4 regions of the Pseudoalteromonas sp. Z1A6 genome follow, and region 4 is predicted to be linked to each of the others. Evidence: predicted binding sites of a transcription regulator. Region 4 holds the regulator's gene; each other region holds the start of a gene.
The links. Region 4 encodes FliA, which starts transcription of late flagellar genes. Its sites were predicted from a motif close to CTAAAGNTNNNNNNNNNNNNGCCGATA; they were not measured.
Positions count from the first base shown of each region.

Region 1: the regulator FliA is predicted to act here: its motif matches at 1,863-1,889, upstream of pomA (flagellar motor protein PomA).
Region 2: the regulator FliA is predicted to act here: its motif matches at 2,948-2,974, upstream of GQR46_RS16445 (VC2046/SO_2500 family protein).
Region 3: the regulator FliA is predicted to act here: its motif matches at 1,618-1,644, upstream of GQR46_RS02080 (DUF5610 domain-containing protein).

Region 1 covers NZ_WTKW01000023.1:12,084-16,306, forward strand. Annotated here, with positions in the region: gene dxs (1-deoxy-D-xylulose-5-phosphate synthase) at 1-389, opposite strand, end outside; gene ispA ((2E,6E)-farnesyl diphosphate synthase) at 495-1,382, opposite strand; gene GQR46_RS02855 (exodeoxyribonuclease VII small subunit) at 1,385-1,627, opposite strand; gene pomA (flagellar motor protein PomA) at 1,949-2,716, shown strand; gene GQR46_RS02865 (flagellar motor protein MotB) at 2,719-3,639, shown strand; gene GQR46_RS02870 (hypothetical protein) at 3,791-4,223, shown strand, end outside.
Region 2 covers NZ_WTKW01000329.1:13-4,222, reverse strand. Annotated here, with positions in the region: gene GQR46_RS16465 (SulA-like leucine-rich domain-containing protein) at 1-200, shown strand, start outside; gene GQR46_RS16460 (YchJ family protein) at 239-718, shown strand; gene GQR46_RS16455 (diguanylate cyclase) at 793-1,710, opposite strand; gene GQR46_RS16450 (DUF6172 family protein) at 1,904-2,206, opposite strand; gene GQR46_RS16445 (VC2046/SO_2500 family protein) at 2,386-2,913, opposite strand; tRNA gene GQR46_RS16440 (tRNA-Tyr) at 3,026-3,110, shown strand; tRNA gene GQR46_RS16435 (tRNA-Tyr) at 3,160-3,244, shown strand; gene GQR46_RS16430 (SprT family zinc-dependent metalloprotease) at 3,314-3,952, opposite strand.
Region 3 covers NZ_WTKW01000017.1:142-4,364, reverse strand. Annotated here, with positions in the region: gene GQR46_RS02090 (thiol:disulfide interchange protein DsbA/DsbL) at 1-347, shown strand, start outside; gene trmA (tRNA (uridine(54)-C5)-methyltransferase TrmA) at 414-1,511, opposite strand; gene GQR46_RS02080 (DUF5610 domain-containing protein) at 1,674-2,813, shown strand; gene murI (glutamate racemase) at 2,879-3,679, shown strand; gene GQR46_RS02070 (RNA-binding protein) at 3,642-4,121, opposite strand.
Region 4 covers NZ_WTKW01000012.1:18,499-22,721, reverse strand. Annotated here, with positions in the region: gene flhA (flagellar biosynthesis protein FlhA) at 1-76, shown strand, start outside; gene flhF (flagellar biosynthesis protein FlhF) at 98-1,579, shown strand; gene GQR46_RS01545 (MinD/ParA family protein) at 1,572-2,432, shown strand; gene GQR46_RS01540 (RNA polymerase sigma factor FliA) at 2,459-3,169, shown strand; gene cheY (chemotaxis response regulator CheY) at 3,210-3,593, shown strand; gene GQR46_RS01530 (protein phosphatase CheZ) at 3,611-4,223, shown strand, end outside.

The DNA of each region.
Region 1 (4,223 bases), on a different contig from region 4:
GCAGCTGAAATAGACGTGCTTGAATGGCCTACGCTAAACGTATCGTATTGACTTTCATCGCGAAAAGGAAAAGGGTGTAAACCGTCTTTTTGACGAATAGTGTGCATTTGCTCGCGACGACCAGTAAGGATTTTATGCGGATAAGCTTGATGACCCACGTCCCAAACTAGGCGATCGTCTGGAGTGTTATAAACATAATGCAGCGCAACGGTTAGTTCAACCGTCCCTAAACCAGACGCTAGATGACCGCTACTTTGCGATACTGAGTTGAGTAAATAATCGCGCAGCTCATTGCTAAATGCAGGGAGTTTGTCTTGCGCTAAGTCACGCAATTGGGCTGGCTCGTCAACCAAATTAAGTAATGGATACTTGCTACTATCAAGTGTCATGGTTTTATATATATCCTTCGCTAACATTAATTAATCCAAAGCTTTTACGAATAATTAATGTTGAGTAATAATGTCAGTGCTAATTGCAATACGTATGAGCAAAAATTAGTGGTCACGCTCAATTAGGTAATTTGCTAGCGACGCAAGAAGTGTTGTGTCAGCATCTATATTTGCTAACGCTTCATGGGCTTGTTGTATTAAATTTTGCGCCTTTTCTTTAGCGCCTAGCATACCTAATAACGCCGGATATGTCGCTTTATTCGCGGCAATATCGGAGCCTTGTGGCTTTCCTAAAATAACTGTATCGCCTTCAACATCTAAAATGTCGTCGTGTACTTGAAATGCTAGCCCTATAGCATACCCAAAAACACTTAAATTTTCTAAGGTTTGTTGATCAGCCTTTTCACTGCACAGTGCACCAAGTGTAATTGCGCAATTAATTAGAGCCCCGGTTTTTAGCTTATGTATTCGCTCAAGCTCTTGTACGGTAATTACTTTATCAGTTGCTGCTATATCAAGGCCTTGTCCGCCAACCATACCCTGAAGGCCTGATGCGTGGGCAAGTGTAGCAATCATTTTTACTTGTGTTTGTGATGAGCATTCAAATTTGTGATTCGCAATAAGCTCAAAAGCAAGAGTTTGAAGAGCATCACCGGCTAAAATTGCATTTGCCTCGCCAAACTCTATATGACAAGTAGGGCGTCCGCGGCGTAAGTCGTCATCATCCATTGCTGGTAAGTCATCATGGACTAACGAATAGCTATGAATACACTCAATTGCAGCAGCAAGTACGTTTAAGTCTTGATGGTTTGCGCCGAGCATTTTACCTGTGGCATAAACTAAAAATGGACGTAATCTTTTACCGCCATTAAATAATCCATACTGGGTGGCGTTCTTTACCGTTTCTTCTGTATCGAGAGGCTGATTAAAATGCTGCTGTAAGGTCGCTACTACATCTTTTTGAGCACGTTCAATATGATTTTTTATGCTCACAGCTATTCCATATCATTATCAAAATTTGTAAGTACTGACTTTTCGCCATTCCCCATCAAAACTGATACTTTTTGTTCTGCTTGCTGTAATTTCCCTGATGAAGCACTTGCTAATGCAATTCCACGCTCAAATTGCTTTAACGATTGCTCAAGCGATAAGTCACCTTGTTCCATGTCACTAACGATTGTAGATAATTCTTCTAGTGCTTGTTCGAAACTTAAGTTTTCAGGTTTTTTAGTCGCCATCTTTATTTCAGCTTACATAATAAATTTAGGGGTCAATTTTAGGGGGAATGCTAAACTAGGTCAAAGGATGATATTGGTTTTTTACCTTTATAACGTTAAATTATATTTCAAGTGCATTAATAAAGCCTTAATAGCGGTCTGTTGGTTTAATAAATCAATTGATAGTTAGGTAGCCCTTATAACTTGATCTAAGATAGTGCTAAAGGCTGCTTTTTATGTTTATTTATAAAAATGGCTTAAGCAATTCAATATGTTGCCGATAAGCAGTTAATAATAAAAATTTATGATAAGGCCATTAAGCATGAAACTTCTGGAGGAAATGTGGATTTAGCAACCATAATTGGGATCCTAGGCGCAATTGGCTTAATTGTCATGTCTATGTTTATGAGTAGTAGCGGTGAAATGGCTATGTTTTACAATACCCCGTCTGTGGTTATTGTATTTGGTGGTTCACTCTTTATTGTTTTATCAAACTTCACCATGTCGCAATTTTTGGGGATAGGTAAAGTTGTTGCCAAAGCGTTTATGTTTAAAATCGAAACGCCAGAAATACTTATCGAAAAAGCAGTAGAACTTGCGGATTCAGCTCGTAAAGGCGGTTTTTTAGCACTCGAAGAAGCTGAAATTCCAAACCCCTTTATGCGCAAAGGCGTCGATATGCTCGTTGATGGCCATGATGCAGATGTAGTTCGCGCTACACTTCAAAAAGATATTTCTCTAACTACGACTCGCCATGAATTGGGCGCGGGTTTATTTAAGTCGTTAGCTGATATAGGGCCTGCAATGGGCATGATTGGTACTCTAATTGGTTTGGTTGCAATGTTGTCTAACATGGATGACCCAAAGGCAATTGGTCCGGCAATGGCAGTAGCACTATTAACAACTTTATATGGCGCGTTTTTAGCCAATGTTGTGGCAATTCCTATTCAGGTAAAACTTGAACTGCGTAAAGACGAGGAAGCGATGAATCAGCGTTTAATTTTGGATGCTATTTTAGGTATACAAGATGGTCAAAATCCAAAAGTAATCGAAGGTATTTTGAAAAATTACTTAGCTGAATCTAAACGTAAAGTAGATACCGAGGAGTAACTATGTCTGATCAAGAGTGCAAATGTCCACCACCAGGTCTACCTGCATGGATGGGAACGTTTGCCGATTTAATGTCACTGTTAATGTGCTTTTTTGTACTCTTGCTCGCGTTTTCAGAAATGGATGTACTTAAGTTTAAACAAATTGCGGGCTCTATGAAGTTTGCTTTTGGTGTGCAGAATAAAATTGAAGTAAAAGACATCCCTAAAGGGACCTCTGTTATTGCCATGGAGTTTACCCCAGGTAAACCAGAGCCAACCCCAATAGAAACCATTCAGCAGCAAACAGTCGAAATGACTCAACAAATGTTAGAGTTTCAGGCTGGCGATGAAAGCTCAGCAGGCGGCAGGCAAGAACAGCGCGGGGATAAACGCGGTGGCGAATCTCGTAGTACCTCACAAGAAGAATCTTCTGAGCAAGCAACTTCAGCAGCCGATCAGGAGCAAACTAACGAGCTTGTTAAAAAGATAGCGCAGCAGCTTGAAAAGCAAATAATCGATGGCGCAATTGAGCTTGAGTCTTTAGGGCAGCAAATAATTATTCGCATTAGAGAGAATGGTTCATTTCCTTCAGGTAGTGCATTTTTACAACCTAAGTTTAAACCTATAATTCAAGATATCGGTGTGCTGTTAAAAGATGTACCCGGTGAAATAACAGTATCTGGCCATACAGATGATTTTCAGGTATCGAATGAGTTATATATTAATAATTGGGACCTATCATCAAAGCGTGCTGTAGCCGTTGCAAGTGAACTGCAAAAAGTCCAAGGATTTGATAAAACCCGAATGATGGTGGTTGGTCGAGCTGAAACACGACCACTTGTACCGAATGACACCGATGAAGATCGCCGCAGGAATCGCCGAGTAGAAATATCTATATTACAAGGTAAAGCAAAAGAGTCAGCTCCTATAGATGTAAGATAACTTTTATTGGCAAACACACTTATTTATCATAAAGTATGCTTTCTTTAACAAATGTAACGGAATAGTTTATGAAAAAGGTCGATAAGTTTAGTCATATGCCAGGAAATGGCGGTGGTAATGACGATGATGAAAAAAAACTTGATTAACTCTAATGCCTGAATGGTTTTTAAAGACTATATTGATATTAGATACTAGTTGGGTGTTTATTTTAAGCCCTGCTATTTTCATCTTTTATTTTAGAAAAGATTATTTGGCCCTGCGTTTCGCTTTAATTACAGCCGCTTTTTTTTTATATGGAACCATTATTCATCCTTACTTGAAAGAGTTTGATAATGGGATTTATGTTTATCGATACCTTGTTTGGGCCTTTAATGATATTGCTTGGATGGCACTCATCGCATATCTGGGTTTAAAAGATAAGGTTTATTTATGGCAATGCGTATTAGGTCAATTGGTTGTTATTATGGCACCAATTTTACAGCTATTTAGATTAGTCGACCGCCATTTATGGGATCTTTCTTATAGTACATACATTTATAAAACCTTATTGCCATTTATTAATATAGGCACCGTTGTTGTTTGTT
Region 2 (4,210 bases), on a different contig from region 4:
GACAGAAGCACCTAGTAAATTTAGAGTATGTATTAAATTCTGCATTACATAACGGAAACTTTGCAGCGGTAATTACCTGGACCGATATAGTTAATAACCAACTACTTACGAATTTATCGTTCGATTTAAGTAAAACGAATACAAAACTATACTGTTTTACTAAAAAGTCTCAAACAACAGAGATATCACTCGCCCAATAAGCTTGTTAAACTAATGTTTTAGACTTTGTATTATTATTATGACTTCACTCAATACCACATTATGTTTTTGCAGCAGTGGGCACAATTATGCTGATTGCTGCGAGCCGCTTCACTTATCTGTTAAGCAAGCTGATTCTCCTGAACAACTTATGCGCTCACGATTCAGTGCTTATGTTATTAAAAATGCAGAATATGTTTATCAAACCTACGCAAAAGAAAAACAAGCTGAAAATCCGGTTAAAGAAATCAATGATTTTGCTAACAGCTGTCGATTTATAAATCTTGATGTAATTGGGTCAAGCCATGATGGAGATACCGGCACTGTAGAATTTAAAGCCCAATATTTTTATCAAAACTTATTTTGTGAGCTCCACGAAAAATCGCAGTTTATTAAAGAAAACACTCAATGGCGTTATTTAGATGGCACTATATATCCTGTTGAAGATATTAAAGTGGGCAGAAATGATGACTGCCCATGTGGTAGCAATAAAAAGTACAAAAAATGTCATAGCGTGTAATAAATAATCTTATTTAATATTTATCACCTACAAGGTGTTTTTAAGTGGCAAAGTGATTTATTAGCTAGCTAAACTTAAAAACACACTTGGTTACGACCTTGCATTTTGGACTCATACATTTTTTCATCTGCGATCTGCAAGGTGTTTTTGTTATTTACGTACGGTTGTAGGGTTGCACCGCCAATACTAATAGTCACAAAGTCATATTCTGAATATCTGTGTAATATTCCTAAATCGACCACATTTTGTTTAATTTTATCAGCAACACAAATCGCACCTTCAGTGCTTGTATGCGGTAAAACAACTACAAACTCTTCGCCGCCGTAACGCGCAACAAAATCGGTTGGCCTTTGCAAACTATTAGTAATAGTTTGTGCAACAAGGTTTAAAACCGTATCGCCTTGCACATGACCATAAAGATCGTTGTATTGCTTAAAGTAGTCTATATCGATGAGTAATAGTGCATAGTCGACTTTTTCTCGTAAGGCGCTTCGTTCCATTTTAGAAAAATGCGCATCAAAATAACGACGATTGAATACCTTTGTTAAATCATCTAGAAATACTTTTTGATTGAGTAAGTCATGTTGAAGTTTCATCGTAATATGGGCGCGCACTCTTCTATATAAAGTTTCCGAGTTAGTTGGTTTCTTTATAAAATCTACAGCTCCGGCTTCCCAGCACTCTTCTTCTTGATTTTCAGATGAGGTTACAAAAATAACGGGGATATCTTGTGTTTCAGATATATTTTTTAATTTTAGACATGTTTCAATACCACTCATTCCTTCCATATTAATATCGAGTAGTATTATATCTGGCGGATTATGTTTACAAATTTCAATCGCATCCTCACCACAGCTCGTTGTTGTTACACTAAAATGCTCTGATAATATTTTTTTTAATACAATTAAGCTTAATAGCTGATCGTCAACGACAAGTACCTTAGAGCTCTTTAAGCTTAATTTCAATTGGTGGTCAGAGTAATTTATTGGCATGGTACAACTGTTTTGTTTTTTTTATTAAACACACCCTATATCACTACATTTTGTTATGCAAATGTTAATAAAGTAAAATTCTACTTATTGGTTACTAATAAAAATGATTTATGGTGAATCTTTAATGCATAAAAACAAAAAATGAGCCACTTGGGCTCATTTTAAAACTTCGAACACTTAATTAAATTAAGTGTTATTCGTCATCATCTAAATCTAACTGTTGACGTTGAGCAGGTCGAGCTAAAATCTCTACATAGAAAGAGGTCAAACCTTGCTTTTCAATTTCGCCAATTTGGTTACTTAATTCAGCAACGTGCACAACTTGCGCATCTTCAGCTGTGTTACCAAACTTACAGTCAAATGCCCAATAGTCAGCATCTTCAGGTAGCGTTTTATTACGCTCTCTTTTCAAATATTTTTTCACTTCGTGCTTTGCAGCATCAACCATACGAGGGTATTTGATTTTCTCGTGATTTAGCGTGAATGTTTTCTTCATTACGTTCCTAATTACCTTGGTTTAATGATAATGGCATTTCATGTCATACCATTTGACGCCATTATAGCAATTGCATTTAATTTTTGGATGCTTTTTTTTCATTAAATCAATTATTAGCAAATATATAAAGCAGACCCGTTATAAAGCATATATTAACTGGTGATTATTACAATCATATATCACACCGCAATGAGCTGAAGTGGTTGATGTAATGCATCATTATTAAGGCTGTCGTAAAAAGCAGCTGCATCTATAGGGGGATTAGCTAGTTGGGTTTGTTCGCTTTTAATTCTTCTTCTGACGGCAAGCTCACAGTTATCTATTATATTAAGTGGAATATGCTTATCATCATTTCTAATCGCAAGTGGTTCAGGGCTTAAGCATTGTCTTAACTTAATACTTGTCATACCACAGTGCTCTCCTTCTTGAGATATTAATGATGCATTAAATTGTCCAACCAACATATTATATTCATCAGGGGCTAAAAGTTGCTTTGGACCTGCGCCAAATTGCTTTCTTAACGCCTCTTCTTCTATAACTAAATTATCTATTTCAGTTTTTGGTAAATGAAATTGACTAAAGTCGAGTGCGTCATGTGACAGCATCGCTAATAATAGTGCAAATTCGCCACGGCGATTTTCATGCACACTATTATTGAGTCTACTGTTTAACTGACTCTCTGTGATTAACAAATCATCTATTTGCATAGTCTTTAGCCGATTGTGGTAACTGATAGATATTTATCGGCTTTATTTCAATTTTCTTTAGCTTTTTTCTTTACTTAAATACGCAATTTGCTATTATCAGCGCCGTTGCATTGGAGGGGTTCCCGAGCGGCCAAAGGGATCAGACTGTAAATCTGACGGCTCAGCCTTCGCTGGTTCGAATCCAGCTCCCTCCACCACTTTTCTTACCGCTAAGTTAAGTGGGGCCAAATGCAATAAAATTAGTGTGGAGGGGTTCCCGAGCGGCCAAAGGGATCAGACTGTAAATCTGACGGCTCAGCCTTCGCTGGTTCGAATCCAGCTCCCTCCACCACTTCTCTACTATTCCTATATTCCTATATTCCTATATTCCTATATTCCTATATTCCTATATTCAGTAACATCAAAACACCCACTGTAAACTCATACCATTTTGTTTTAACCAATTAGATGATGTTTTGTAATCGGGGAAAAACGCCTCTACTCGCTGCCAAAAAGCTTTGCTATGATTTAAATACTTTAAATGGGCAAGCTCATGAACAATCACATAATCTATAGCGTGGTAAGGAGCACCTATAAGATGTAAATTAAAAGTGAGTTCTCGCTTGCTATTACAACTCCCCCACTTTCGTTTATAAACACCTATTTTTAAATCATTTGGCAACTCTTCACCCATTTGAGTACAGAAATACGCTAAACGCATTTCTATGTAAGCAATAAGCTGCTCTTTTAAATAAGTCTCTAATAGCTGTCGATACTTTTGATTAGTGTTTTTAACTCGAGGAGATATTGTAATAAGTAAGTGGTCATCATACGGGGTTACTTTGGAATCTTGGCCTGAGTCCAATTTCAAATAAATAGTTTCTGAAAAAACACTTATTTTTTTAGATTCAAAAGGGTACTGCTTAGTGTCATCAATTGACAATTGTTTTTTTAATTGTTCTGCAACCCACTCTTGTTTGTCAAATAACCAAGTATCAATGTGTTTTTTTGCGACAAAATGTGGCGCATACACAGTTACCTTTTGACTATGCACTTTTATTGCGACTGTTTTGCGTCTAGTACTCTTTTTTAGTTGATATTCAAACACGACCTAAACTCTAAATATTGCATCCGTTTATATAATCCATATTACCATCAATTTTAAACTCTTAGGCATACAGTCGCACCTAACTCCTAATCCACTTTATTATAATAAGCTATAGATTGAGCCGTCTGTTTTATTTGAATTGAAAGTTAAAATATTTTATTTACTTCAATAACAAAAAATAAATAAACTTGGTTAGAATTCGTCACTTTA
Region 3 (4,223 bases), on a different contig from region 4:
TCGCTACTGCAGAAGTGCTTCCGCAAAAAGATAAAATTGTCTCTGCAATCTTTAATCATATTCATACAAAGCGCGCTAGTTTTAATGAGCTTGCAGATGTAAAAGATATATTTGTAGCGCAGGGCGTTGATGGCGATAAGTTTGATAAGCTGTTTAAAAGCTTCTCGGTACGTACGCTGAGCTCTAAAATGAAACGCGATCAAGACTACTTTAAAGAAAAAGGCGCACTACGTGGCGTACCTACATTTATTGTAAATGGTAAGTATAAATTAAACCTAGGTCGTGAGTCGGGTATTACTGAACCAGAAGATATTAGCAAACTGATTAATTACTTAGCTAACAAGTAAGTTTAGCTAAAACTAAAAAAGCTCCTACAAGGAGCTTTTTTTATGGGTAACGTTTACTGAGCGTATTTATTTGCGCTGCAAGAAAACACCCGACTCAATGTGATGTGTATATGGGAACTGATCAAATATAGCAAAGCGCTTAACGTTGTGCGTACGTGTTAGGTGATCAAGGTCACGCTCAAGGGTTTCAGGATTACACGATATATAAATTATGCTTTCGTAGTTAGCTACTAAGTTACACGTTAATTCATCCATGCCCGCGCGCGGTGGATCAACTAATATGGTTTGGCAGTCATAGCTTTTAAGGTCAATACCGTCTAAACGAGAGAAAGTACGCTCGCCATTCATTGCTTGAGTAAACTCTTCACTAGACATACGAATAATATCTAAGTTCTCTACGTTATTTTTAGCAATATTGTATTGAGCAGAATGAACAGATGATTTTGATATTTCTGTTGCTAATACTTTATTAAAACAGCCCGCTAACGCAATTGAAAAGTTACCGTTACCGCAATACAGTTCTAATAAATCATTTTTAAGTGGTTTACATAAATCTTGCGCCCACTCCAGCATATTAATATTTACTTTTGCATTAGGCTGAGTAAAGCTATTTTCTACTTGTTGATAAATAAGCTCTTGACCATTAACTGTTAAACGCTCAGTTACAAAGTCATCACCCAGCACTTCTTTTTGTTTGCGAGCACGGCCGATAAAGTCAATTTTGTATTTACTGCTTAGTTTTTCTTTAAGCGCTTTAATTTCACTTAACCATTCATCATCAAGTGGTTTGTGATAAAGCAAGCTTACTAAAATTTCACCACTTAGAGTGGATAGGTAATCGATTTGAAATAACTTACGACGTAATATTTCACAAGGCTTAAGATGCTCAATCATCACCTGCATTATTTCACCAACTAGAGGCGCTGCTGGATCAAATGTATCAACACGGATTTTTTCTTTTGTTTGTTGATCAAACATAATGTGAAACAGATCGTCACCGTCGTGCCATACTCTAAATTCAGCACGTTGGCGGTAGTTAGTTGGCTCTGAGCTAAATACTTCTAGTTGCTCCACACCAAAACGTTGGAACTGTGCACTAATACGCTGCTCTTTTTCACTTAACTGCGTTTGGTACTGTGTGGTATCTATTTTAATAACTGCCATTAACGCTACTACCTTATCTAAGATCTGTTTATCGGCGCTATTGTAGGGAGCGCTGCGTATTTGTCTAGTTTTGGCTAGCATTTATGCTGTTTTATTGAACATTGTACTTTAGTTTTTGTTGTTATAGCCGATAATAAACTACGCACGCTTAGGAGACGAATCATGAAAATAGGTAATTATGGCTTTACGCCAAACAACAACATCAATAAATTCAATAATAAAGCTGATATACAGCAACCTACAATTACGTCTCCTCAAGATAGCTATCAACAACGAGGCCGAGAGTTGGCCGCAAAGGTGCTTGGCGATAAAATGGCTGAGCAGCTTGGATTGCCTATCGCAGAAAAAAAAGCAGATAAACCACTATTTGATTTTGATGAAATAGTAAAAAACGTACTCGATTTTGTAAGTAGTGCTGTTAATAAAGCAAAAGCTAATGGCGCTGATGACGAAAAGCTCAAAGATATGTTAGGCGACGCGCGCAAAGGAGTCCAAATAGGGATTGACGACGCTGTTGATGAACTCAAAGGTACAGGTGTATTTAATGATGACATGGAAGAGGGGATTAATAAGTCCAAAGAGGGAATTTACAATGGGCTCGATAAGTTTGAAGAGTCGTTATTTAACCCACAACCTGCCAGCGTAAATATAAGCCAGGCTCAATATGTCAGTATGACGAGTAATGCAGAGTATAAATTTACCACCGCAGAGGGTGACGAGGTAAGTATTAGCTTTGCAGATGCATTTGAATCTCAGTCGGCAAGTGGCTATCAGCAAAACAGTAATAGCGAGTCGTTTGCAAGCTCATCATCGCAATCTCGACAGGTATCATTTTCGATGTCGGTTAATGGTGACTTAAATGAGCAAGAGCAAGAAGCTATTAATGCAATGATGGAAGACTTACAAGATTTAAGTAAAACCTTTTTTGGTGGTGATTTAGATGAAGCATTTGAACAAGCGCAAGAGCTGAGTTTAGACAGCGATCAGCTGGTGGCTTTTTCTATGGATTTACGCCAAACAAAAACAATAGCAACAGTTAAAAGCTATGAAGAATATAGACCAGCACCAGAAAAACGAGTAGCGGAAGGTTTAGCTCCTTTTAATGATGACCTTAAAAATGCTTTTGAAAAAGCGGGTGAGCTTGGATTACAAAATCAGCTAGCTGGCATTCTCCAATGGTTAAATCAAGATCAGGAGCAAATAGATAAGTTAGTGGATTACACAAAGTCTATGTTCGAAAATCTTAATCAGTTAAATTCGGCAGCCGACGAGCTTGCTGATTTAGAAACCACGCAAAGTTAAACTACTTTCTTTTATAAATACCTCATGGCAAACTGCCGTTCTTAAAGTAAAGTGGGAACGGTAGTTTGTCAGCGCATATAATGGTCTTTGATTCAGGTATTGGTGGAACTACTGTACTTGAGCATATAAAGCAAAGTATCCCCAATGCTCAGTACAGTTATTTTATGGATAATGCATTACTACCTTATGGTGCTCAATCCCAAAAAACAATCATTAACCGATTATGCTCACTTATTCATTTCATCAAAGCTAATACGCTTAACGTTGATTTAATTGTAATAGCGTGTAATACCGCTTCTACATCTGCACTTAGCGCTGTTCGCCAAATGACAGATATTCCTATAGTAGGTGTTGTGCCAGCAATAAAGCCTGCGGCAGAGTTAACACGTTCAAATCATATTGGCTTATTAGCCACACCGGCAACGGTCGCCAGTTCATACACTAAAACATTAATTACTGAGCATGCACGTAATGTAACCGTTAATCTATATAGCAGTGTGGAGTTAGTAACTTTAGCTGAGCAATACTTTTTTACAGAGTCTTTGGATACAAACAAGTTGCATCAAGTGCTTGATGACCTACATATAGATAAAACTATAGATGTACTTGTATTAGGATGTACGCACTTTCCAATATTAGCAGAGCCTATTAGTCAATATTTTGAAGGGAATGTAAAATTACTTGATTCAGGTGTAGCGATAGCAAACAGAGTCAACTACCTACTTAACCAACTTAACTTCTGTGTGAATAAACTAACAGACATAAAAAAGCCGCTGCAATATTATGCAACGGCTGATGTGTTTAGCAATAAGCTAGCGGTAAAGCTAGTTACACTGACTGATCCGTCTCAGTACGTAGAGCATTAGAATCATCTTCTTGTTTTTGTTTTGCTTCACGTACCTTTAAAGTACGTTGTTGGAACTCGCTATCGTTCAAGTTAGCAATTGCATTGTCTGCATCAGCTTGCGCCATTTCAACAAAACCAAAGCCACGACGCTTGCCAGTATTCTTATCCTTTAATAAACGGACATTGAATACTTTGCCTTGTTCTTCAAATAATGCACGAACCACACCTTCGTTTGCACGATAAGGAAGGTTACCAACATAAAGCGTTTTTGTTTTAACTTCAGCTTCTTCAGTCACATCAGATGACATTGCAGCAATAGCAATCGCACCTATTAATAAACCAGCACCAAATAGTAATGCAGGGTTTAAAGCTAAGCCGCCTAAAGCAAACTCAACAACAACAAAACCAACTACAGCAAGAATAACAGAGAAGATAAAAGATTTTTGATCGGGTAATTTCATTTTAGATCTACCAATAAACAGGAAATAAACATTAATTTAACATTGTGAACTTGCTATCTTAACGTCTAAATCAAACATAGCAATGATATTTGTATTAAATAA
Region 4 (4,223 bases):
ATTGAGAGTGATGTCTTATCAAGAGGTACCAGACGAAAGACAGATCAAGATTGTTAGCTCTGTAGGCCAACAATAAGATTTTAACAGGGGTTGAATCATGAAAATTAAACGTTTTTTTGCTAAAGATATGCGCACAGCACTTAAAGAAGTTAAAGATGAGTTAGGTGTTGATGCGGTTATTATGTCAAATAAGAAGCTGGCTAACGGTGTAGAAATTGTAGCGGCAGTTGATTATGACAAAGCAGCCCCTAAAGTAGCAGCGCAACCACAACGTACTGTAGAGCCGCGTGCTCAAGCACCACAGCAAAGTATGCATAATTTTGTAAAACCAGAGCCTCAGCGTGCCAAACCAGAGCCGCAGGCAAAAGTGGCTGACAGCCTACAAGCTTTATTAGAGCGCCAATCACCGCGTCCTCGCTCCCCTGAACTTGCATCAATGTTTTCACAATCAGGTATTGATACTACAGATAACTATCAAGAACCAGTTATGGAACAGCGTACTAAAAATATGTTTGCTCCTGAAAATGCAGCGCCAGTTCGTCCACAAACTCAAGCGGATAGCTTAGGTTTTGATGATTTAGACAGCGACTTTGATGATTTAGATAGTCCAGTAACTGCTCGCCAACAAACACCCAATAATGAAAGCGAAGAAATGACAACAATGCGTGAAGAAATGAACGCAATTCGTCAATTGCTTGAGCATCAAGTATCGGGCTTAATGCAGCAAGATATGGCGCGTCGCGATCCAACACGCGCTTGCATGGTTGACCGCTTAGTCGGTATGGGTATTGATAAAGAAGTAGCGCAACAAATGGCATGTTTTGTACCTGATGATGTATCTCGTAAGCAAGGCTGGAAAGCGTTGTTAACGATGGTCGAAGATCAAATGCAAACAACCAATAATGAAATACTTCGCCAAGGTGGTGTATATGCGTTAGTGGGTCCAACAGGTGTTGGTAAAACAACAACAGTTGCTAAGCTTGCAGCGTTAGGCGCACAAAAATATGGCGCTGATAAAGTGGCCTTAATAACCACTGATACATACAGAATTGGTGCTTATGAACAGCTTGCTACTTACGGCCGTATTATTGGTTGTGGTGTAAAGCAAGTTAAAGATGCTAATGAATTAGCTGAAGTTTTATATCATTTACGAAATAAACGTCTAGTATTAATTGATACAGCAGGTATGAGTCAGCGAGATTTACGTTTAACTGAGCAGTTAAACACGTTAATGCGTAACCAACGTGTGGATATTCGCAGCTACTTAGTACTAAGCGCGACGGCACAAATTAATGTATTACAAGAAACAGTACGTCACTTTAAAAAAGTACAGTTAAGTGGTTGTATTTTCACTAAGTTAGATGAATCATTAAGTTTGGGTGAGATTATTAGTATTGCGATTCAAAATCGCCTTCCAATAGGGTATCTTACTAACGGTCAACGAGTGCCAGAAGATATTCGTGTTGCAAATGCTGAAAAACTAGTGAAAAAGGCTGAGCAGTTATATTTAAAAAGAACAAAAGCACAACATTCAAGGCACCAAGCAGTGGCGCCAAGTACAGTAGGGATGTATGATTAACACAGTATTAGATCAAGCAAGCGGCCTGCGCAAAATGAGTCAAAACAATAACAACGGCGTAAAAGTTATCGCTGTAACCGGTGGTAAAGGTGGGGTGGGGAAAACAAATGTTTCTCTAAATACCGCTATTGCACTAGGGCAACAAGGTAATAGAGTATTAGTGCTGGATGCTGACCTAGGTTTAGCAAACTGTGATGTGATGCTTGGTTTACGTGTAGAGCGCAATTTATCACACGTTTTGTCAGGTGAATGTGAGCTTGACGAGATTTTAGTTGAAGGGCCTGCTGGTATTAAAATTGTACCTGCTACATCGGGCTCGCAAAGTATGGTTGAATTATCGCCATCTGAGCATGCCGGGCTAATTCGTGCATTTAGCGAATTGAATACCGAATTTGATATTTTAATTGTAGATACAGCCGCTGGTATTTCAGACATGGTGCTAAGCTTCTCACGAGCAGCACAAGATGTAATGGTTGTAGTGTGCGATGAACCAACATCAATAACCGATGCTTACGCACTTATTAAAGTATTAAGCCGCGAGCACGGTGTTTATAAGTTCAAAATTGTTGCCAATATGGTCCGCAGTATGCGTGAAGGCACTGAATTGTTTGCAAAACTATCTAAAGTTACCGATCGCTTTTTAGATGTTTCAATGGAGCTAGTAGCAACGGTTCCTTATGACGAAAATATGCGCAAAGCAACACGTCGCCAAAAGGTGATTGTTGAGCTCTTTCCAAGTTCGCCAGCCGCTCTCGCGTTTAAAGCGCTGGCGACAAAAGCAGTTAAATGGCCAATACCAAATCAACCATCTGGGCATTTAGAGTTTTTCATTGAGAAACTAGTAAACGGCTAATTATGACAACATTGGTGAATAGAGCTATGGGATATCAATCAACACAAAACTTAAATGTGATTGTTGAGAAACATGCATCACTTGTTAAAAAAGTGGCATGTCATCTAATTGCTCGATTACCACCTAGCGTTCAGCTTGATGATTTAATTCAATCAGGAATGATAGGTTTAATAGAAGCTTCAAAAAACTTTGATGCAACAAAAGGCGCAAGCTTTGAAACCTTCGCCGGTATTCGTATTCGCGGGGCTATGCTTGATGAAATGCGCCGTGGTGATTGGGCTCCTCGTTCAGTACACCGTAAAAGCCGACAAGTTGCAGAAGCAATTACTGGGCTCGAAAGCAGTCTGAATCGCGAACCAACAGATACAGAAGTTGCTGAAAAACTTGAAATTTCACTCAATGAGTACCATCATATTTTAAATGATGTTAATACCAGTAAAGTATTAGGTATAGAAGACCTTGGTGTAGATGAGGATGTTATTACTCCCGTAGGCCAAGATTTAGCGCTAGACAAACCTTTTAATAATGTTAAAAATGATCGGTTTAATGAGTCTTTGCTAAATGCAATAAAGTCATTACCAGAGCGTGATGCAATGGTACTTTCTTTATACTATAACGATGAAATGAATTTAAAAGAAATAGGACATATACTCGATGTAAGTGAATCGCGTGTAAGTCAGATACATGGTCAGGCGATGATTAAGCTTAAAGCTAAAATCAATGACTGGATAAACTAGTAGTAAGTAAACTAAGGTTAATACCTCACTGGGGGATGTTTTGGATAAAAACATGAAAATTCTTGTAGTTGATGATTTTTCAACGATGAGACGAATTATAAAAAACCTATTACGTGACTTAGGTTTCACTAACGTTCAAGAAGCTGATGACGGGTCTACAGCTCTGCCTATGTTACAAAATCAAGTATTTGATTTTGTGGTTACAGATTGGAATATGCCGGGAATGCAAGGTATTGACCTTCTAAGAGCAATTCGTGCAGATGATAAGTTAAAACATATCCCTGTATTGATGGTAACGGCAGAAGCTAAAAAAGAACAAATAATTGCTGCAGCGCAAGCTGGCGTTAATGGTTATATTGTTAAGCCATTTACGGCTGGAACATTAAAAACTAAATTAGAAAAAGTATTTGAACGCTTAGGCTAATGATGGGGGAGAGGCTTATGTCAGCACCAGCTGCGCCTCAAATAACGTTAGAACAAGCTCGTCAACTCGTCATTTATTTAGAAAACGATGAGCAAGATAAAGCTAATCAGTTGATTTTAGAGACAGCTTCGCAAGAGCAGTCTAAATTATTTGCTGAAGTTGGGAAGTTGACTCGTCAACTGCACGAAGCACTTAAAAGCTTTGAGCTTGATACTCGCTTAACTAACATAACGACAGATGCGATTCCAGATGCTAAAAAGCGGCTTAATTATGTTATAGAAATGACAGAAAATGCGGCTAATAAAACAATGGATGCTGTTGAGGCTAGTTTACCTATAGCTCAGCAACTTGCAGATGAAATATCTCATATCAAACCGACATGGGATCGTTTAATGAGCCGGGAGATTGAGCTTGGTGAGTTTAAACAACTTTGCCATAGTATCGATGAGTTTATGAATAACTCTCATCATAAAACGGATGAGCTTCAAAGCTTAATGACAAATGTACTAATGGCTCAAGACTATCAAGACTTAACAGGTCAAGTTATTCGCCGTGTTATAGAACTTGTTAGAGAAGTAGAAGAAAGCTTACTTCATCTTTTAACAGCGTTTGCTGAACGAGATGACAGTG